DNA from 4 places in the Halomonas sp. MCCC 1A11062 genome. Region 1 is predicted to be linked to each of the others. Evidence: predicted binding sites of a transcription regulator. Region 1 holds the regulator's gene; each other region holds the start of a gene.
The links. The regulator LexA, encoded in region 1, represses DNA repair genes until DNA is damaged. The targets are predictions, from matches to a motif close to TACTGTNTANNTANACAGTA.
Positions count from the first base shown of each region.

Region 2: the regulator LexA is predicted to act here: its motif matches at 2,177-2,196, upstream of umuD (translesion error-prone DNA polymerase V autoproteolytic subunit).
Region 3: the regulator LexA is predicted to act here: its motif matches at 2,250-2,269, upstream of recN (DNA repair protein RecN).
Region 4: the regulator LexA is predicted to act here: its motif matches at 3,199-3,218, upstream of recA (recombinase RecA).

Region 1 is NZ_JABFTW010000009.1:75,481-81,251, forward strand. It holds gene HOP58_RS11720 (hypoxanthine-guanine phosphoribosyltransferase) at 1-120, opposite strand, end outside; gene nagZ (beta-N-acetylhexosaminidase) at 162-1,175, opposite strand; gene HOP58_RS11730 (L,D-transpeptidase) at 1,277-1,795, opposite strand; gene HOP58_RS11735 (TetR/AcrR family transcriptional regulator) at 1,797-2,465, opposite strand; gene lexA (transcriptional repressor LexA) at 2,663-3,310, shown strand; gene dinB (DNA polymerase IV) at 3,447-4,496, shown strand; gene HOP58_RS11750 (energy-coupling factor ABC transporter permease) at 4,533-5,204, opposite strand; gene purU (formyltetrahydrofolate deformylase) at 5,223-5,771, opposite strand, start outside.
Region 2 is NZ_JABFTW010000026.1:51,764-55,267, forward strand. It holds gene HOP58_RS19850 (hypothetical protein) at 1-123, opposite strand, end outside; gene HOP58_RS19855 (Y-family DNA polymerase) at 436-1,722, opposite strand; gene umuD (translesion error-prone DNA polymerase V autoproteolytic subunit) at 1,719-2,159, opposite strand; tRNA gene HOP58_RS19865 (tRNA-Gly) at 3,111-3,184, opposite strand.
Region 3 is NZ_JABFTW010000001.1:483,299-489,069, forward strand. It holds gene fur (ferric iron uptake transcriptional regulator) at 1-416, shown strand, start outside; gene recN (DNA repair protein RecN) at 524-2,200, opposite strand; gene grpE (nucleotide exchange factor GrpE) at 2,435-3,064, shown strand; gene dnaK (molecular chaperone DnaK) at 3,186-5,117, shown strand; gene dnaJ (molecular chaperone DnaJ) at 5,223-5,771, shown strand, end outside.
Region 4 is NZ_JABFTW010000007.1:70,663-76,433, forward strand. It holds gene alaS (alanine--tRNA ligase) at 1-1,368, opposite strand, end outside; gene HOP58_RS09580 (regulatory protein RecX) at 1,541-2,023, opposite strand; gene recA (recombinase RecA) at 2,057-3,121, opposite strand; gene HOP58_RS09590 (CinA family protein) at 3,256-3,783, opposite strand; gene mutS (DNA mismatch repair protein MutS) at 3,955-5,771, shown strand, end outside.

The sequences.
Region 1 (5,771 bases):
CTCGGCCATGCGATCCAGCGCGCGCTCGACCTCCTCATGACTGATCAGGCAGTCGGCGTTGTCCATCACGTCGCGCATGGTGGCCAGGGATTGATGAAAGTCGGCTTCGAGTTTGGGCATGTATGACTCGTTTCAACGAAGGTAAACGGGAAGAGAAAGAGTTACAGCGAGGCCATGGCTTCGAGACGGGCATGCACCCGGCGCCAGCGACCCAACGCTGCCAATGAATCGATGTCGGGACGTGCACGACCGTAGCGCAGGCGCGAGCCCAGCCGTACGCTTCGGCCCTGGCAGGCATCCAGCGCTTCGAGCGCGGCGGCGCGGTCGTTGCAGACCAGCACCATGTCGCAGCCGGCATCCAGCGCGGCCAAGGCGCGTTCGCCCGGCGAACCGGCGTAACCGGCACCTGCCATGCCGAGGTCGTCAGAGAAGATGGTGCCCTTGAACCCCAGCGACTCGCGCAGCAGACCCAGCCAGCTCGCCGAGAAACCGGCCGGACGCGCATCGAAGGCGGAGTAGACGACATGTGCCGGCATGACGCCATCCAGCCGCGAGCTCAGCTCGGCGAAAGGAATCAAATCATGTTGGCGCAGCTGCTCCAGCGGACGGTCGTCGACGGGCAGCTCCAGGTGGGAATCGGCCGCCACGCTGCCGTGCCCAGGGAAGTGCTTGCCCACCGCCGCCATGCCGGCTTCGTGCAGGCCGCCGATGAAGGCCCCCGCCATGGCCGCCACGGCATGGGGATCGGAAGAGAAACTGCGATCGCCGATGACACTGGAAATGCCGGTATCGACATCGAGCACCGGGGCGAAGCTGAGGTCGAGTCCGCAGGCGGCCATTTCCATGCCCAGCAGCCAGCCGGCATCTAGGCACAGGCGCAGCGTAACCTCGGGATTCGCTTCGTAGTCACGACCGATCCTGCCCATGGCGGGCAGACGCGTCACGCCGTCACGCAGGCGCTGGACGCGCCCCCCTTCCTGATCGATGGCCAGCAGCAGCCCAGGGCGAACGCTGCGAATGGCATTGCACAGCTCGCGCACTTGTCGCGCATGCTCGACGTTGCGCGCGAACAGGATGACACCCCCGACCTCCTGGCGCATGAGCAGTTCGCGCTCTTCGCTACGCAACTCGGTCCCTTCCAGGTCGAGCATCACCGGACCTAGGGTCTGGGTCATGAGCGGAGTCCTTTGGCCATGAAAGGGAGCTGATTCTAGACGAAAGCCGTGCCAGGCGACAGCCACCCCCTAGCACGATCCGGTGCGACTGAATCCGCGCTCTATTCGTGGAGCCAGACCGGCGTTCCGGGCGGCGCCAGCGCGAAGACCGCGAGCAGATCCGCATCGCGCATGCGAATGCAGCCATGCGAACGCGGCACCCCCATCGGCTGATCGGGCGGCGTACCATGCAGGTAAATGTAGCGTCTTTGGGAGTCGACGGCGCCCCCGCGGTTGAACCCCCGCTCGAGCCCGCACAGCCAGAGGATGCGCGTCAGTATCCAATCGCGTTCCGGATGGGCCTCGGCCAGCGATTGGCTGAACGTCTCACCGGTATGACGCCGACCGCGAAACACGCTACCGGGGGGCAAGCCATCGCCAATGGCGGCCCGCACGTAATGCCAGCCGAGCGGTGTACGGCCGCTGTCTTCACGTTGGCCGGTACCGGCAAGCCCGGTGGAAACGGACCACTCTTCCTGCCGCTGCTCGCCCTGCCAGTGCACGAGGCACTGGCGGCCGATGTCGACCTCGAGCCATACCCCTTCACTGGGAGGCAACGCATCGAGCCTCGGCGTTTGCATCTCAGCTCGCCTTGGCCGGCTGCACGGCGGGCGGCGGCGGCAGCGGCGCATTCATGGCGGCGACCACGACCGGCCGCAGACGGCGTATCAGGTCACGCACCGACACGTGCTCGTGATAGTCCTTCTCGGCGATGTCTCGTAGCGCATCGAGACCGGACAGCGTGAAGATCACCGTGCCCAGCACGAAGTGCAGACGCCAGAAGCGTTCGGCATCCGGCAGCTCGGGGGTGGCGCGACGCACCAGGTCGGTGAAGCGGGTGAAGACGCTGCCGTACTCCTCCTGGATGTGCCGCCGCAGATGCCCCTGGGCCTGGCTGTAGGCCAACCCCAGCAGCTTCATGAACACCTTGAGGCTGTGCTTCTCCGCCGGCACCTCGAGCACGGTGCGCGCCATGGTCTCGAGCAGCTCTTCCAACGGAATGACGCCACCGGCATGCTGCGCCTCGAGTTCATCGAGGGCATGATGGAAACGCACCGTGAAAGGGTCAAGGTAGCGTGAGAATACCGCCTGGATCAGCGCCTTCTTGGAGCCGAAGTGATAGTTCACTGCCGCTAGATTGACGCGCGCCTTGCTGGTAATGGTGCGCAGTGAGGTCTCGGCAAAACCGCGTTCGGCAAAAAGCACCTCGGCGGTATCGAGAATGCGCGTGACGGTATCGGTCTGGGCCATGATCAATTCCCGCTGGAAACGCCTGTTTTAAACATTACAAAAGTCTACGTCATTCGCTGCCTTCTCACAACGTATAGCGTTGCATCAGCGTTTTAAACGACACCGCGGAATACAGCTCGGCTGAACTTCACTTTTACTGGATAGACTTCCATGCTGTATACTTGCACAATAGAGCAAGACAGCCATCGGAGTTCGCCATGAGCCGCCCCCTCACCTCGCGCCAGCAGAACGTGTACGACTTCATCGTCAAGACCATGCACGAGCTCGGCTATCCTCCCACTCGGGCCGAGATCGCCCGGGCCCTGGGTTTCCGCTCGCCGAACGCCGCCGAGGAGCACCTGCGTGCGCTGGAGCGCAAGGGCGTGATCCGGGTGATACGCGGCACTTCGCGCGGCATACGCCTGCCGGCACAGGACAACGATACCAGCGCCCTGGAGCCCAACAGCGAGGGGTTGCCGGTGATCGGTGAGGTCGCCGCCGGTAGCCCGATCCTCGCCGCCGAGCATATCGATCGCTACTGCCCACTGCCGCCGGACTACTTCACGCCCCGCGCCGACTACCTGCTCAAGGTTCGCGGCCTGTCGATGAAGGATATCGGCATCCTCGAAGGCGACCTGCTGGCGGTGCATCGCACCGAGCGTGTGCGCGACGGCCAGATCGTGGTGGCGCGTCTCGAAGACGAGGTGACGGTCAAACGCTTCCACCGCCAGGGCCATCGGGTCGTGCTGGAAGCGGAGAATGCGGAGTTCGCTCCCATCGAGGTCGATCTGCGCCATCAGGAACTCGAGATCGAAGGGATTGGGGTGGGGGTAATTCGTGGCGGCAACGGCCAAGCTTTAGGGTAAGAGCTGGCTGCGCTCGGCCATACGGCGTTAAAAATTGGCTTAAAATGCTCATTTGCAAAAGCAAACTCCGCTTTTTCGCCAATTTTTGCCTTGTCTGGCCTTCGCTCGCTCAGCTCCGATGCCTTGGTGAAACACCATGAGTCGCAAGATTCTGCATGCCGACTGCGACTGTTTCTATGCCGCGGTGGAGATGCGCGACAACCCGGCGCTGCGCGAGGTGCCGCTGGCCATCGGCGGCAGCGCCGAGGGCCGCGGGGTGATCGCTACCTGCAACTATCCGGCGCGGGCCTACGGCATCCGCTCCGCCATGCCGACCGCCAGGGCTCTGCGCCTGTGCCCCCACCTCACCCTGCTCAAGGGTGACTTCGACCGCTATCGCGAAGCCTCGCAGCAGCTGCTGGCCATCTTTCACGAGCTGACGCCGCTGGTGGAGCCGCTCTCGCTGGATGAGGCCTTCCTCGACGTCACCGACGTCACGCGCTTTTCGGGCAGCGCCACCTGGATGGCGCGCTGGTTGAAGGAGGAGTGCTTCAAACGCGTCGGAATCACCGTCTCGGTAGGCGCGGCCCCGGCGAAATTCCTGGCCAAGATCGCCAGCGACTGGGAGAAGCCGGACGGCCTCACCGTCATCGCCCCGGACCAGGTCGATGCGTTCCTGCGCCAGTTGCCCGTAACCAAGCTGCACGGCGTCGGCCCGGCCACGGCCAAGCGTCTCGAGACGCTCGAAATTGCCACCTGCGAAGATCTGCAGCAGGTTCCTCTGGAACGCCTGCTGCAGGAATTCGGCAAGTTCGGCCGCCGCCTGTTCGAACTGTCGCGGGGCATCGACGAGCGGCCGGTGCGCATCGAGCGCGAGCGCAAGTCGGTGAGCGTGGAGACCACCTTTGCCAGCGACCTGCCCGACCTGGCCCAGTGCTACGAACAGTTGAACCCGCTCTGCGAACGCCTGGAGGCGCGTCTGGCTCGCCACGGCCACCCGCCCGTGTCGGGGGCCTTCGTGAAGGTACGCTTCGACGACTTTTCGCTGACCACGCTGGACTCCCGAGGCGCTTCGCCCAGCGCCGAGACCTTCGCCTCGCTGATGGAGCAGGCCTGGGCCAGGCAAGGACGCCCGGTGCGCCTGCTCGGCGTGGGCGTGAGGCTGGTGTCGGACGATGCCAGACGCCAGCTCAGCCTGCCCTTCTGATTCCTCGCCGCCTGCCACTCAACTACCGCCTCCCGATCACTTGGTATCGATATAGCGGTGGCTGTCGAAGGTGGCGACCCAGTGGGGGTGGTAGACCATTAGAATGCTGAGCAGCATCCCGGTGATGAAGGCTTCGGGCGGCATCAGCAGTGGCAGGAACAGTGCATACTCCCTGGCCAGGTACACCGCCTCCGGATCGCCGGCCGCCAGCATGACCAGCCCCAGCCCAGCGCCCCCAGCTCCCAGCGCTGCCAGCGCCGCACCGAAGAAGCCGCATACGAATATGAGCACGAACAGGTTGTCGGGCAGATAGCGGTCCACGATGCGCCAGATCGACACCGTGATCATCATGGGAATCACCCCGTTGACCAGCACGTTGACGCCCAGCAAGGGCCAGCCGACCTTGCCCAGCAGCACCAGGGAGAGATTGGCGATCAGATTGGTCATGAGCGCCAATGGCGCCTTGAAGATCAGCGTCAGCAATGCCGTGAGCATCAAGTGCAGGCTCAGCCAGTCCACCGACTGCGCCCTGAGCTGCCACATCAGCACGACCGCCACGCTTGCCGCCAGCCAGCGGTGCTGCAGAGCCCGGTCGCTCAGCAGCACCTGCCAGGAGTGATGCACCACCGACAGCCCCAGCACCGACAACGATACCGCTGCGCAGGCGAGCAGTATCCATGTCGGTAGTATCAGCTCGGATATGGTCATGCCGAACTCCCTTCGGGTTCAGGCAAAGACGACCGTCTTGTTGCCGTGGATCAGCACCCGATCTTCCAGATGCCAGCGCAACCCGCGGGCCAATACCGCCTTCTCCACGTCGCGGCCGAAACGCACCAGGTCCTGCGGCGTATGGCAGTGACTCACCCGGTGTATGTCCTGTTCGATGATCGGCCCGGCGTCCAGTTCCTCGGTGACGTAGTGACAGGTGGCGCCGATCAGCTTCACGCCCCGGGAGTGAGCCTGATGATAGGGACGCGCACCGGCAAAGGAGGGCAGGAAGCTGTGATGGATGTTGATCACCCGACCAGCATAGCGCTGGCACAGTCGCGGCGGCAGGATCTGCATGTAGCGGGCCAGTACCACGACGTCGGCCTCCAGGGCCTCGACTTGGCGCTCCACTTCGGCAAAGGCTGCCTCCTTGTCGTCGGCCTGCACGGGAACATGGAAATACGGCAGGTCGTGCCACTCCACCAGGCCGCGCATGTCGTCGTGATTGGAGATGACACCGACGATCTCGCAATCGAGCTCCCCTGCCGTCCAGCGGTAAAGCAGATC
Region 2 (3,504 bases), on a different contig from region 1:
CAGGCTCACCGCAGCGCGTGCGGCGGTATAGGTCCCCTTGTACTCCCGGGCGATTTCGCTGTCGCTCATGCTGTCGGGCAGTTGCTCCTTCTCGCGGATCACGTCGATGACGGCCTTGTCCATGTCGTCCTCCATGTCGCGCCGTTCACTGTGAAGGGTAGTGCAGAGACGGGATGAGGGCCCAGCGGGCCGCCATTTCGAAGTGTTTGTAAGATATTTCCTACAAAGCGAAGCGGCAATGTCTTACGTCGCTTCATATCGTGCGTTAAACCACGTTCCGCTTGGAGCGGCTACCTTATGGATAACGGGGCAACGGAGAGCCCCTCAGGGAAGACAGAGCAAAGGATTGTTCGGTACCAAGGATGCTCGAGCAGGATGCTTGAGAAGGTGGAAAGGAAGCGAAGATTCAGCCCGGCCTCACGGCCGGGTTTCGCGTTATAGCGCCCTGGCCTTGGGCAGCTCATCCCAGCGTGTCGTGCTCCTATCCGAGCGATGGGCGCAGCGCAAATGCCACGCCGCCCCGGGGGTGGGCATGCCTAGCTTCACCGTATCGCGCCCCATCCTGCGGTTCAGGGTATCCAGCACGTCCATCAGCTTCTGGCTGCGCTGCCGCTCGGCATCGCTCTGGGGCGTATCCAGTAAAGAGAGCTGCTGGCGGTCGGCGTCGATCAGGTCGAGCAGCATCACGCCGCCTTTCTGGTACAGGTGGCCCTTGCGGTAGATCCGCTCCAGGGCGTGGCCGGCGGCATGCAGGATCTCGCGGCTGTCGGCGGTGGGGCGGGGCAGTTCGAGTACCAGGCTCGGTGAGTGTGGCAGCAGGTCCTGCCGGTGCGGGTTGGTCTTGAGGAACACCAGCACCGCCTTGGCGAGACCGTTCTGGCGGCGCAGTCTCTCGGCGCTACGTTGGCCGTACTGTCGAATCGCCTCGCGAATCTCGTCCAGGCTGTCGGTGAGCCTGCCGAACGAGCGGCTGGTCATGATGTGCTGGCGGGCTTCATCGAGGTCGCTCATTTCGATACAGGACACACCGCGCAGCTCCTGGGCGGTGCGTTCGAGGGTGACCGAGAAGTGGCGCCGGATCTCCTTCGGGTTGGCTTGGGCGAGGTCCCAGGCGCTCTTGATGCCCATCAGGGCCAGACGCTCGACGAGCCGCCGGCCCACGCCCCATACATCGCCCAGGGGGGTGTTCTGCAGCAGGTCGCGGGTTTCCGCGCTGCCGGCGTGAAGTATGCAGACGCCCTGGCAGGCCGGAATCTTCTTGGCGGCACGGTTCGCCAGCTTGGCCAGGGTGCGCGTGGGGGCCACGCCTACGCATACCGGAATGCCGGTGAACTGGCGCACCTTCCGGCGCAGCTGCCGGGCGTGTTCGAGCAGTGGCTCGTGGGCGAAGCCGTCGAAGCGAACGAACATCTCATCGATGGAGTAGGGCTCTACGGCTGGACTGAACTCCTCAAGCACTGCCTGCACCCGCTGGCTCATGTCGCCATAGAGCTCGTAGTTGGAGGAGAGCAGGTGGATCTGCCCGCTGCGTACCAGAGGCTGAAGCTTGAAGGATGGCATTCCCAACTTGATGCCGAGGGCCTTCAGCTCGTCGGAGAGCGAGATGACGCAGCCGTCGTTATTCGACATTACCCCAACAGGTAAACCGCACAGCCGGGGCTGGAAGACGCGCTCGCAGCTGACATAGAAGCTGTTGCAATCGACCAGACCGATCATGCTCATACCGGGTACTCGTGGATGACCGCACGCACCACGCCCCACACCTGACACTCGATGTCGACGAGCGGGATCGGCGCATAGCGTGGATTGCCCGAGCAGAGGCACGGCACCTTGCCGCGCAGCTCGTATCGCTTGACGGTGATCTCACCCTCGACCAAAGCTACCAGGATATGGCCGGGGCGGGGCTCGAGTGAGCGATCGACCAGCAGCAGATCGCCTTCGTGGATCCCCAGGCGCTCCATGCTGTCGCCGGTCACGCTCATGAAGAACGTCGACGAGGGGCGTTTGACCAGGCGCTCGTTGAGGTCGAGCGTACGGCCTTCGTAGTCCTGCGCCGGGCTGGGAAAGCCGCTGAGGCCGGCGCGGCCCAGGGCCAGCGGGTGAGGCAGCGCAAGCGGTGGTGGCTCGGGGTGAGCTGGGATGAGGTTTGCCAGTGTCATGTGAGTCCCTTGGTGTTTTCTGTGTTTTTGTACAGTATTTGCGACACTGGCACTGTCAGGCAACAGGTAAGTGCTAATGGAAGTTAGCTTGGGGAGCGTGTCGGCCTGGCGAAGGTGAGCGAAGGGCGGCGTAATCAGACTCCTTTGTAGGAGATAGCCTACAAACACGAAGCAAATTTCTTACGCCTTTCGATATCCTGAGTTAAACCACTGCTGGCGCGAAGCTACTACCCTGTGGGTAACGGGCTAGGGAAAGCCCTACAGGGAAGGCCGAGCGACGGAATGCTCTTACCCCAAGGAGGCTTGGGCAGGATGCCCAAGGTTTGGTTGGATAGGGACGCATCGATAGAAGCCCGGCCCGTGCGGTCGGGCTTTTTTTTGTTGGCACACCAGCCAGGCGACACGGCTTCCTTCGTCAGCTGTTCCCGGTATCCGTCTCCCATGCGAGAGACGCTATGGTTTCGCGTTCTTACGGGTTCGCCAAAATATCGCGTCTCATCGAGCCTGCCCTGGCCACCGCCGGGGCTCTTTTATTGGCGTTTTTTCACCTAGCTACAGCGGGTTCACGACTCAGTACCTGATCGTGAGGGGCCAAAGCTGACAGCTCGAGTCGGCAATCTCTTACAACAATTGAAGTCAAAGCTAATACATGGCGCACGTCTTGGCTGGCATAGTAGGCGCATCGGGCACGGAGGCCCTGCAGGGAAGGACACGTCAAGGGAGACTCAGGAACCAAGGAGGCTCAAGCAGGAGGCTTGAGGAAGTGGAAAGGAAGCGAAGACCCAGCCCGGCCTCATGGCCGGGCTTTCGCGTTCTGGGCTTTCGCATTCACGGTCCAGGGTTCCGCGCCGCCAGCTTGCCGTTACCGTAGCCATTGGTATAGCCACACATGTAGCCATCAACCCTTGCTGAGGAAGGGAGGCTGGAGAAATCAATGGATTGGGGAGACGCTGGAGCGGGTGAAGGGAATCGAACCCTCGTCTTAAGCTTGGGAAGCTTCTGCTCTACCATTGAGCTACACCCGCAGAGGGGTTTCGATAGTAAAACCAAGGGCTTGAGCATTGCAAGCCATCCTGTCGACTAGTTGCTGCTTTTTTTCATGCCACTGTTTTTACTGAGCTTTTTCGTGTCGTGATAGGCGGCACGGTGCGGTTGTGCGCGTCTTGGGCGGCGCGCGCCAGAGATCGTGGTGACAAACGGACAAAAAAATTATCGAACAGTGGCGAACTTTTTTGCTTGCTGCTGTCATATCTGATACAGGCAACAGCGCGATGGCAGTCGCTAACACTGTTGCTCTGGCTCGCAGTTTCGATCTTGCCGCCCATGACCCCATGGGCGGTTTTTT
Region 3 (5,771 bases), on a different contig from region 1:
CAGGCCTGAAGGTCACCTTGCCCCGAGTGAAGATCCTGCAGATCCTCGAGAATGCCACGGGTCAGCACCACCTGAGCGCTGAGGATGTCTACAAGACCCTGCTGGAAGCCGGAGAGGATGTCGGTCTGGCAACCGTCTACCGCGTGCTGACCCAGTTCGAGTCGGCGGGCCTGGTGATTCGTCACAATTTCGACGGCGGCCATGCCGTGTTCGAGATCTCCCAGGAGGAGCATCACGACCACATGGTGTGTCTCGACAGCGGCGAGATCATCGAATTCTTCGACGAGACCATCGAGCGGCGCCAGCAGGAGATCGCCGAAGAGCACGGCTTCGAGCTGGTCGATCACGCTCTGGTGCTCTACGTGCGCCCGCGCGGCTCCAATGCCACTCGCCAGGACGGCACGCCGCGAAAATAAGCGATCAGCTATCATCAGCTATCAAAGCTTGATGGCAAAGCGGCCCCGATCATCGATCGGGGCCGCTTTGCTTTACGGTGCGTCAACCGGTCGCAGGCTGTGGGCCCTCAGTGCGACGCACCCTGCTGGCTGGCATCCAGCATCTCGCGTGCGTGGGCCAGGGTGCGGTCGGAAAGATTCACCCCGCCCAGCATGCGCGCCAGTTCGCTGACCCGGCCGGCCTCGTCGAGCAGCGCCATGCGGGTCAGGGTGGTGTCGCGCTTGGCCTGCTTCTCGATGTGCAGGTGGTGGTGGGCCTGTGCCGCCACCTGGGGCAGGTGGGTCACGGTCATCACCTGGCCCTGCTCGCCCAGCCGGCGCAGCAGTTGACCGACGATCTCGGCGGTGGCGCCGGAGATGCCCACGTCGACCTCATCGAACACCAGGCTGGGGATGGTCGAGTGGCGCGCGGCGACCACCTGGATCGCCAGGCTGATTCGCGACAATTCGCCGCCCGAAGCGACCTTGGCCAGCGGGCGCGGCGGCTGGCCGGGGTTGGCACTGATCAGAAAGCGCACCTCCTCCATGCCGTCTGCCTGCGGGCTCTGGCGCGGCGTGACTTCCACTTCGAAACGCGCCTTGCCCATGGCCAGGAAGGCGAGCTGCTCCTGCACCGCCTTGCCGAACCTGGCCGCTGCCTGCTGGCGGGTCTCGCCAACGCTTCGTGCCTGCTCGCGCCAGCTGTCGCGCAGGCTCTCGACCTCGGCGCGCAGAGCCTCGAGGTCGTGTTCGCCGCCTTCCAGACTTTCCAACTCGACCTGCAGCCGGCGGTGCAGGGCGGGCAGCTCCTCGGGCATGACGTGATGCTTGCGCGCGATGCGATGCACCTCGCCCAGGCGCGACTCGACCCAGGCCAGGCGCTCCGGGTCCAGCTCGGTGGCGTCGGCGAAGCGGTGCAGCTCGCGCACGGCTTCCTCGACCTGGATACGCGCCTCGCCCAGCATGGCGAGGATCTCGGCCAGTGCGCCGCGGTCGCTGCCTGGCAGCGGATCGAGCCGATGTATCGCCTGATTGAGCAGAGTCAATACGCCGCCTTCGTCGTTGTCGCAGCATTCGGCGGCGTGCTGCGCCTCGCGCAGCGTCTCCTCGGCGTGGGCGAGCTGCTCCTGTTCGTGCTCCAGGGTGGTGAGCTCCTCGTCACCTAGCGCCAGGAGATCGAGCTCCTCGACCTGATAGCGCAGCAGCTGGCGGCGCGCCTGCACCTCGTCGCCGCTCTCGGTCAGCTGCTTCAGGCGTTTGCGGGTCGCCTGCCAGCGGCGGAACGTCTCGCTGAGTTCGTTCACCGCGGCGCGGTTGCCGGCGAAGTCGTCGAGCAGACGCAGATGGGTCTCCTCGCGCAGCAGCAGCTGGTGGGCATGCTGACCGTGGATCTCGACCAGGTGCTCGCCCAGTGCCTTGAGATCGGCCACCGTGGCCGGCTGGCCGTTGATCCATGCCTTGGAGCGGCCGCTGGCGGTCACTACCCGGCGCAGCAGGCAGTCGTCGTCGGGCAGCTCGCGCTCCGTGAGCCAGGTGCGGGCGGCGGGCAGGGCGGCGATGTCGAAGCGCGCCGAGAGATCGGCGCGCTCGCAGCCGTGGCGTACGCTGGCGGCGTCGCTGCGCTCGCCCAGGCACAGCCCCAGGGCGCCGAGCAGGATCGACTTGCCGGCGCCGGTCTCGCCGGTGATGGCGGTCATGCCGCCGGCAAGCTCCAGATCGAGCGTATCGACGATGGCGTAATCGCGAATGGCAAGCTGAGTCAGCATGGGACCTCCCGGCGGCCGGTATCCTGGTGAGCTGGATATCCATACACGTTATTGCGTTTTTATACAGTAGTCGAGGTTCGCTCACAACACATGCGCAAAACAGACCCCATCGTTGATGCCCGATCACTTGAGTTTGCGGCGAGGACCCCCATATAGGCCGCAGACCTTACAAGGCATTTGCCGATTCGAAATCTTTCCGGCCTCGCTGGGCCGGTGCTGCTTCAGGAGATGCGCATGGCTAAAGAACCCCAGACCCCGCTTGACGACGAGCTGGCGCGGCGCGAGAAAGAGGCCCGTCCGGAGCCGCTGGAAGGCGAGCTGGACGATGCGGCTAGCCTCGTGGAGGACGACGCCGCGGCTTCCGAGGAGCCGACGGAGGTGAGCGACAACCCCGAGGCCGACATGCTGGCAGCCCAGGTCGAGGAGCTGGAGCAGAGCTTGGCCGAGGCCAAGGACCAGGCGCTGCGCGCCGCCGCCGAAGCGCAGAACGTGCGGCGCCGCGCCGAGCAGGAGGCCGAGAAGGCGCGCAAGTTCGCCCTGGAGCGCTTCGTCAAGGAACTGCTGCCGGTGGTCGACAGCCTGGAGAAGGCGCTGGACGCCATGGGCGAGGACGCCAGCGATGTTCACCGCGAGGGCGTGGCCATGACGCTGAAGATGCAGCAGGACGTGCTGGCCAAGTTCGGCGTCGAAACGGTCGAGCCGGCCGGCGAGCCGTTCGACCCGAAGTTCCACGAAGCGATGGCCATGGTGCCCAACCCCGAGCTCGAGCCCAATAGCGTGATGGAAGTGATCCAGAAGGGCTACCTGCTCAACGGGCGCCTGGTGCGTCCGGCCATGGTGGTGGTCAGTCAGGCCACCGGCTGAGGCCTAGCGAATGAAAACGGGGGCGGGGCTTGAAAAGCCACCCGGCGCCCCCAGATAGACGTCAACCGCGGCAACTGCCGCAGCGATGGATTCAAGGCAAACGAATTTTCGAGGATTTCCTATGGGACGCATCATCGGTATTGACCTGGGGACCACCAACTCCTGTGTGGCCGTGCTCGACGGCGACAGCGCCAAGGTGATCGAGAACGCCGAAGGTGCCCGCACCACGCCTTCCATCATCGCCTATACCGATGATGGCGAGATTCTGGTGGGGCAGTCGGCCAAGCGCCAGGCGGTGACCAACCCGCAGAACACCCTGTACGCCATCAAGCGCCTGATCGGTCGTCGCTTCAAGGATGACGTGGTGCAGAAGGACATCAAGATGGTGCCCTACGGCATCACCGAGGCCGACAACGGCGACGCCTGGGTGCAGGTGAAGGACAAGAAGCTGGCACCGCCGCAGGTCAGCGCCGAAGTGCTGAAGAAGATGAAGAAGACCGCCGAGGACTACCTGGGCGAGCCGGTCACCGAGGCGGTGATCACCGTGCCGGCCTACTTCAACGACAGCCAGCGTCAGGCCACCAAGGACGCCGGTCGTATCGCCGGTCTCGAAGTCAAGCGCATCATCAACGAGCCCACCGCGGCGGCGCTGGCCTACGGCATGGACAAGTCGCGCGGCGACAAGACCATCGCCGTGTACGACCTGGGCGGCGGTACCTTCGACATCTCCATCATCGAGGTGGCCGACGTCGACGGCGAGACCCAGTTCGAGGTGCTGGCCACCAACGGCGACACCTTCCTCGGCGGTGAAGACTTCGACATGGCGCTGATCAACTACCTGGTCGATCAGTTCAAGGCCGACAGCGGCATCAACCTGTCCGGCGACAACCTGGCCATGCAGCGCCTCAAGGAAGCCGCCGAGAAGGCCAAGATCGAGCTTTCCAGCGCGCAGCAGACCGACGTCAACCTGCCCTACATCACCGCCGACAACACCGGACCCAAGCACCTCAATGTGAAGGTGACTCGGGCCAAGCTGGAGTCGCTGGTGGAAGAGCTGGTGCAGCGCTCGCTGGGGCCGTGCAAGACCGCGCTGTCCGACGCCGGCCTGTCCGCTTCCGAGATCGACGACGTGATCCTGGTCGGCGGTCAGACCCGCATGCCGCTGGTGCAGAAGAAAGTCGCCGACTTCTTCGGCAAGGAAGCGCGCAAGGACGTCAACCCGGATGAGGCCGTGGCCGTGGGTGCGGCGATCCAGGGCGGCGTGCTGGGCGGCGACGTCAAGGACGTGCTGCTGCTCGACGTCACCCCGCTGACCCTGGGTATCGAGACCCTGGGCGGCGTGATGACCCCGCTGATCGAGAAGAACACCACCATCCCGACCAAGAAGACCCAGACCTTCTCGACCGCGGATGACAACCAGACTGCCGTGACCATTCACGTGCTTCAGGGTGAGCGCAAGCAGGCTGGCCAGAACAAGTCGCTGGGCCGCTTCGACCTGGCCGACATTCCGCCGGCGCCGCGCGGCGTGCCGCAGATCGAGGTGGCCTTCGACCTCGATGCCAACGGCATCCTCAACGTGTCCGCCAAGGACAAGGCCACCGGCAAGGAGCAGTCGATCGTCATCAAGGCCTCTAGCGGTCTGACTGACGACGAGATCGAGCAGATGGTGCGCGACGCCGAGGCCCACGCCGACGAGGACAAGAAGTTCGAGGAGCTGGTGGCGCTGCGCAACCAGGCCGACGGCATGGTCCACGCCGCGCGCAAGACCGTGCAGGAAGCCGGCGAGCATGGCACCGACGAGGAGAAGCAGGCCATCGAGACGGCCGCCTCCGAACTCGAGGAAGCGCTCAAGGGCGACGACAAGGACGACATCCAGGCCAAGCTGGACAAGCTGACCGAGCTCTCCGGTAACCTGGCGCAGAAGATGTATGCCGCCCAGGCCGAGGCCGCCCAGCAGGCCGGTGGCGAGGGCCAGGAGGCCGGTGCCAAGCAGGAAGACGACGTGGTCGACGCCGAGTACGAAGAAGTCAACGACGATCAGAAGAAGCAGTAATCGCCAAGGCGATGCCACGGACGACGGTAGCGCGGGGGGACGACTCCCGCGTTGCCGTTTCCGCGGATCGGGCAGCACTGCCTAGACCAGGAGGCGCATGGACCCATGTCCAAACGCGATTATTACGAGGTGCTCGGTGTCGAACGAGGGACCGACACCAAAGAGATCAAGAAGGCATACCGACGGCTGGCGCAGAAGTACCACCCGGACCGTAACCCGGATGACGACAAGGCCGCGGAGAAGTTTCGCGAGGTCTCCGAGGCCTACGAGATCCTCTCCGACAGCGAGAAGCGTGCCGCCTACGACCAGTTCGGCCATGCCGGCGTAGACGGACAGGCCGGCGGTTTCGGCGCTGGCGGCTTCGGCGGTGCGGGTGCCGGCGGCTTCAGTGACATCTTCGGCGACGTGTTCGGCGACATCTTCGGTGGCGGCGGCGGTCGGCGCAGCCCCCATGCGCCGCAGCGCGGCAGCGACCTTCGCTACAACCTCGAGCTCGATCTCGAGAGCGCGGTGGCCGGCACCACGGTGGACATTCGCGTGCCGCGTCACGTGGAGTGCAGCCGCTGCGACGGCGAGGGCGCCGAGCCGGGCTCCACCAAGGAGACCTGCCCCACCTGTAACGGCCTGGGTCAGGTGCGCATGCAGCAGGGCTTC
Region 4 (5,771 bases), on a different contig from region 1:
GCGGTCTTCGAGCCGCTCGTAGCCGGTGAAGGCGGTCTCGCCTTCGAGTTCCAGCGCCACACCCTGGCTGGCACCGAACTGACTGGCGGCACGGGCGCGCTCGCGCTGGGCCTCGAGTTCACGCTCGAAGCCGGCTTCGTCCAGGCTGACACCGCGCTCGCGGCAGACGTCGGCGGTGAGGTCGTAAGGGAAGCCGTAGGTGTCGTAGAGCTTGAACACCGTCTCGCCCGGCAGCACGTCGCCCTGGAGCCCGGCCAGGGCCTCCTCGAGCAGGCTCATGCCGTGCTCGAGGGTGCGCGCGAACTGCTCCTCCTCCTTGAGCAGGATGCGCTCGACCTGGCCGCGGGCTTCGCGCAGCTCGGGGTAGGCCTCACCCATCTCGGCATCGAGTGCCGCCACCAGCTTGTGGAAGAACGGCTCCTTGGCGCCGAGCTTGTGGCCGTGACGAATGGCGCGGCGGATGATCCGGCGCAGCACGTAGCCGCGCCCCTCGTTGGAGGGCAGCACGCCGTCGGCGATGAGGAAGGCGCAGGAGCGGATATGGTCGGCGATGACCCGCAGCGAGGGCGTGTCGGTATCCGCGTGGCCGGTGGCATCGGCGGCCGCCTTCAGCAGGTTCTGGAACAGGTCGATCTCGTAGTTGGAGTGCACGCCCTGGAGCACCGCCGCCACCCGCTCGAGGCCCATGCCGGTATCGATGGAGGGCTTGGGCAGCGGGTTCAGGTTGCCGGCCGCGTCGCGGTCGAACTGCATGAACACCAGGTTCCAGATCTCGATGTAGCGATCGCCGTCCTCTTCGGGGGTGCCGGGTGGGCCGCCCCACACCTCGGGACCGTGGTCGTAGAAGATCTCCGAGCAGGGGCCGCAGGGCCCGGTATCGCCCATCTGCCAGAAGTTGTCCTTGGCGCCGATACGCGCGATGCGCTCGTGAGGCACGCCGATCTCGTCGGCCCAGATGCCGTAGGCCTCGTCGTCTTCGGTGAACACCGTGATCCACAGCTTCTCGGCCGGCAGCCCCAGGCGCTCGGTGAGGAAGGTCCAGGCGAGACGGATGGCGTCGCGCTTGAAGTAGTCGCCGAAGCTGAAGTTGCCCAGCATCTCGAAGAAGGTGTGATGCCGCGCGGTGTAGCCGACGTTGTCGAGGTCGTTGTGCTTGCCGCCGGCGCGCACGCAGCGCTGGGACGAGGCCGCACGCACGTAGGGGCGCGGGTCGCGGCCGAGGAAGACGTCCTTGAACGGCACCATGCCGGCATTGGTGAACAGCAGCGTCGGGTCGTTGCCCGGCACCAGGGAGCTGGATGGCACAACGGTATGCCCGTGCTCCTCGAAGTAATTCAGAAAGGCCTGTCTGATGTCTGCGCTTTTCATGGCATATCCGTGGCGATGAGCGTGGTCACCCGACGGGCAGGCGCGCTCGGCGCGCTTCACATGGCCGAATTCGCACGCCTTGGCGTGTCAGGAGCGCCACCGAGGGCGTTCACAAAGGGAGGCATTATAGCGCAGTTGTCAAGCGACTAAAGAGGAGGCGCCCAAGCGAGCGTCATTCGACCGAATCGAGCCGCTCGAGGGCGTAGCGCACATGCTCGAATTCGAAACCGCGAGACGCCAGGAAACGCTCGCGCCGGGCGCGCTCGCGGGGGGTGCTGTCAGGCTGGGAATAGCGCCGCGCCAGCGTCGCGGCGGCAAGCTCGAACCAGTCGACCTCGCCCTCCCGCTCGGCCTCGGCCAGTGCGGCCGCGATCAGGGCGCGTTCGACGCCGCGCCGCTCCAGCTCGGCCCGCACCTTCAGCGGGCCCTGGCCGCGCGCGATGCGCGAGCGCACGAAGCTCTCGACGAAGCGGGTGTCGGACTGCAGGCCTTCGTCGACCAGGGCGTCGAGGCAGGCGGCTATCGCCTCGGCCGAGTGGGCTCGCGCCGCGAGCCGCTGGGCCAGCTCGGCGCGAGCGTACTCGCGCCGGGCCAGCAGGCGGATAGCGTCGTCCCGCGGGGACGACGCACGCTCGGAGCCGGGCTGCAATGGCATGGTTTAGCGCAACATGGTTTTAGAGCAGCATGCTTAGAGCAGGTCGTCCTCGCGCTCGGCCTCGGCGGCCAGCGGCTCGGCGACCTCCTCTTCCTTGGGCGCCGCCGTGGCCAGCAGCTGGCCGCGGATCTGGCTCTCGATCTCCTCCATCACCGCCGGGTTGTCCTCGAGGAACTGCGCGGCGTTGGCCTTGCCCTGACCGATCTTGTTGCCCTTGTAGCTGTACCAGGCGCCGGCCTTGTCGACCAGGTTGCACTGTACGCCAAGATCGATCACCTCACCGGCGTGGTAGATGCCCTTGCCGTAGAGAATCTGGAACTCGGCCTGACGGAACGGCGGTGCCACCTTGTTCTTCACCACCTTGACGCGGGTCTCGTTGCCGGTCACCTCGTCGCCCTGCTTGACCGAACCAGTGCGGCGGATGTCGAGGCGCACGCTGGCGTAGAACTTCAGTGCGTTGCCGCCGGTGGTGGTCTCGGGGCTGCCGAACATCACGCCGATCTTCATGCGGATCTGGTTGATGAACACCACCAGACAGTTGGCGTTCTTGATGTGGCCGGTGATCTTACGCAGCGCCTGGGACATCAGGCGCGCCTGCAGGCCGACGTGAGAGTCGCCCATCTCGCCCTCGATCTCGGCCCGCGGGGTGAGCGCCGCCACCGAGTCGATGATGATCACGTCGACGCCGCCGGAGCGCACCAGCATGTCGCAGATCTCCAGCGCCTGCTCGCCGGTGTCCGGCTGCGATACCAGCAGGTCGTCGAGGTTGACGCCGAGCTTCTCGGCGTAGCTCGGGTCGAGGGCGTGCTCGGCATCGATGAAGGCGCAGGTCTTGCCCTGCTTCTGGGCCTGGGCGATCACCGACAGGGTCAGGGTGGTCTTGCCCGAGGATTCCGGACCGAAGATCTCCACCACGCGACCAAAGGGCAGGCCGCCGATGCCCAGGGCGATGTCCAGCCCCAGCGAACCGGTGGACACCGAAGGCATCGCCACCCGCGGCGCATCGCCCAGGCGCATCACGGTACCCTTGCCGAACTGCCGCTCGATCTGGGAAAGGGCGGCATTCAATGCCTTGGAACGATTTTCATCCTGTGCCATGAGGCTCTCCTCGCAGAACTCGCAGACGCTGCAAATGCAATGATGAATGGTGGGCCGCCAAGGGGAGCACGCCCGGACACTGTATGGTTGGACAGTAGTATGACGAAAAAAACGCCGCGCGCCTAGTCACTCGTTCAACGTGCCTGCCCCGGCGGGTTCTCCAGGTAGCGAATCAGCCCGACGATGGCCTCGCGCACCGCCCGCTCGCGCACCGCCCGGCGGTCGCCGGGAAAGTGGAAGCGCTCGGCGCGCTGCTCGTGCTCACTGCCCCAGGCCAGCCATACGGTACCCACCGGCTTCTCCGGCGTACCGCCATCGGGCCCGGCCACGCCGCTGATCGCCACTCCCAGCTTGGCGCCGCTGTCGCGACAAGCGCCCGCCACCATCGCCTCCACCACCTCGCGGCTGACGGCACCGTGTTGGGCGATCAGCGCCTCGGCAACGCCCAGCAGGCGGGCCTTGGCCGCATTGGAATAGGTCACGTAGCCGGTCTCGAAGTAGTCCGAACTGCCCGCCACCGCGGTGATGGCACTGGCCACCCCGCCGCCGGTGCACGATTCGGCCGCAGTCACGCTGACGCCCTGCTCGCGGCAGCGCCGCCCGAGGCGCTCGGCCAGCGTGGTGAGATCGAGGTTGGCCAGGCTGGAAGCACTATGCGGCATGGTATCGCTCCTGATCGAATGGGACTGCCTGCCACCATAGCGCATCCTTCCCGAAGCGACAGGCCATCCTCTGCGCAGATTCCCGCCGGCCCCGAGCGTGTCGGCTCCGGGCCGTGCATGTTAACCTTGCCCTCCCACGCCCCATACAATCGACGAGCCAGCCGAGAACGCATGAACGACGCGGTCCAGACGGCCATGCCGGCCCACACCCCGATGATGGCCCAGTACCTGAAGATCAAGCGCGAGCATCCCGACGTGCTGCTCTTCTATCGCATGGGCGATTTCTACGAGCTGTTCTTCGACGACGCCAGGCGCGCCGCCGCCCTGCTCGACATCACCCTGACCCAGCGCGGCCAGTCCGCCGGTAAGCCGATCCCCATGGCCGGCGTACCCTACCACAGCGCCGAGGGCTACCTGGCGCGCCTGGTCAAGGCCGGCGAATCGGTGGCGATCTGCGAGCAGATCGGCGACCCGGCGACGAGCAAGGGACCGGTGGAGCGCCGCGTGGTGCGCATCGTCACCCCCGGCACGCTGCACGACGAGGCGCTGCTCGACGCCCGCCGCGACAACCTGCTGGTGGCCGTGCACCCGGCCGGCGACTGCTGGGGCATCGCCTGGCTGGAGCTCTCCAGTGGACGCTTCAGCGTGCTCGAGGTGGAGGGCGAGGGCGACATGCTCGCCGAGCTTCAGCGTCTCGACCCCGCCGAGCTGCTCATCGCCGAGAGCCTGTCGCTGCCGCCCGCCCTGGAAGGGCGACCGGGCCTGCGCCGCCAGAGCGACTGGCTGTTCGATCTCGAATCGGCCACGCGCCTGCTGTGCGACCAGTTCCAGGTGCAGGACCTGCGCGGCTTCGGCTGTGCCCATCTCGAGGCCGCGCTGACCGCCGCCGGGGTGCTGGTCGAATACGCCCGCGACACCCAGCGCTCGCCGCTGCCCCACGTCACCGCGCTGGGGGTGGAGAACCGCGACGACGCCGTGGTGATCGACGCCGCCAGCCGGCGCAATCTGGAGATCGACATCAATCTCGGCGGGGGTGGCGACAATACGCTGGCCAGCGTGCTCGACACCACCGCCACCGCCATGGGCTCGCGGCTGCTCAAGCGCTGGCTCAACCGCCCACTGCGCGACCGCGACCAGGTGCAGGGGCGCCAGGCGGCGGTCGCCCTGCTGCTCGAGCAGGAAGGTTTCGTCGCCCTGCGCGAGCTGCTCAAGGCGATCGGCGACGTGGAGCGCATTCTCGCGCGGGTGGCGCTCTACAGCGCCCGGCCGCGGGATCTGGCCCGCCTGCGCGACGCTCTGCTCGCCCTGCCGGAGCTCCAGCGCGAGCTGCAGGACTACAGCGAAGGCACTGCGCTGGACGAACTGGCCCACCATATCCGCCCCTATCCTGAGCTGGCCGACATGCTCGCCCGGGGGCTGTTCGACAACCCCCCGGTGGTGATCCGCGACGGCGGCGTGATTCGTGACGGCTTCGACGCCGAACTCGACGACTACCGCGGCCTGGCCGAGCACGCCGGCGACTATCTGGTGAAGCTCGAGGCCCGCGAGCGCGAGCGCACCGGCCTGGCCGGCCTCAAGGTGGGCTACAACCGCGTACACGGCTACTACATCGAGATTCCCCGCGCCCAGGCCCGCGAGGTGCCGGTGGACTACGTGCGCCGCCAGACCCTGAAGAACGCCGAGCGCTTCATCATCCCCGAACTCAAGGAGTTCGAGGACAAGGCGCTGTCGGCCAAGTCGCGCGCCCTGGCCCGCGAAAAGCTGCTCTACGACGGCCTGCTCGATTCGCTCAACGCCGAGCTTGCCCCCCTGCAGGGCACCGGCCGCGCGCTGGCCGCCCTCGACGTGCTCTGCGCCTTCGCCGAGCGCGCCCAGGCGCTGGGCTTCTCGCGGCCCCGGCTCGCCGAGGCGCCGGGCATCGAGATTCGCGGCGGACGCCATCCGGTGGTGGAGCACGTCAGCGACGCCCCCTTCGTGCCCAACGACCT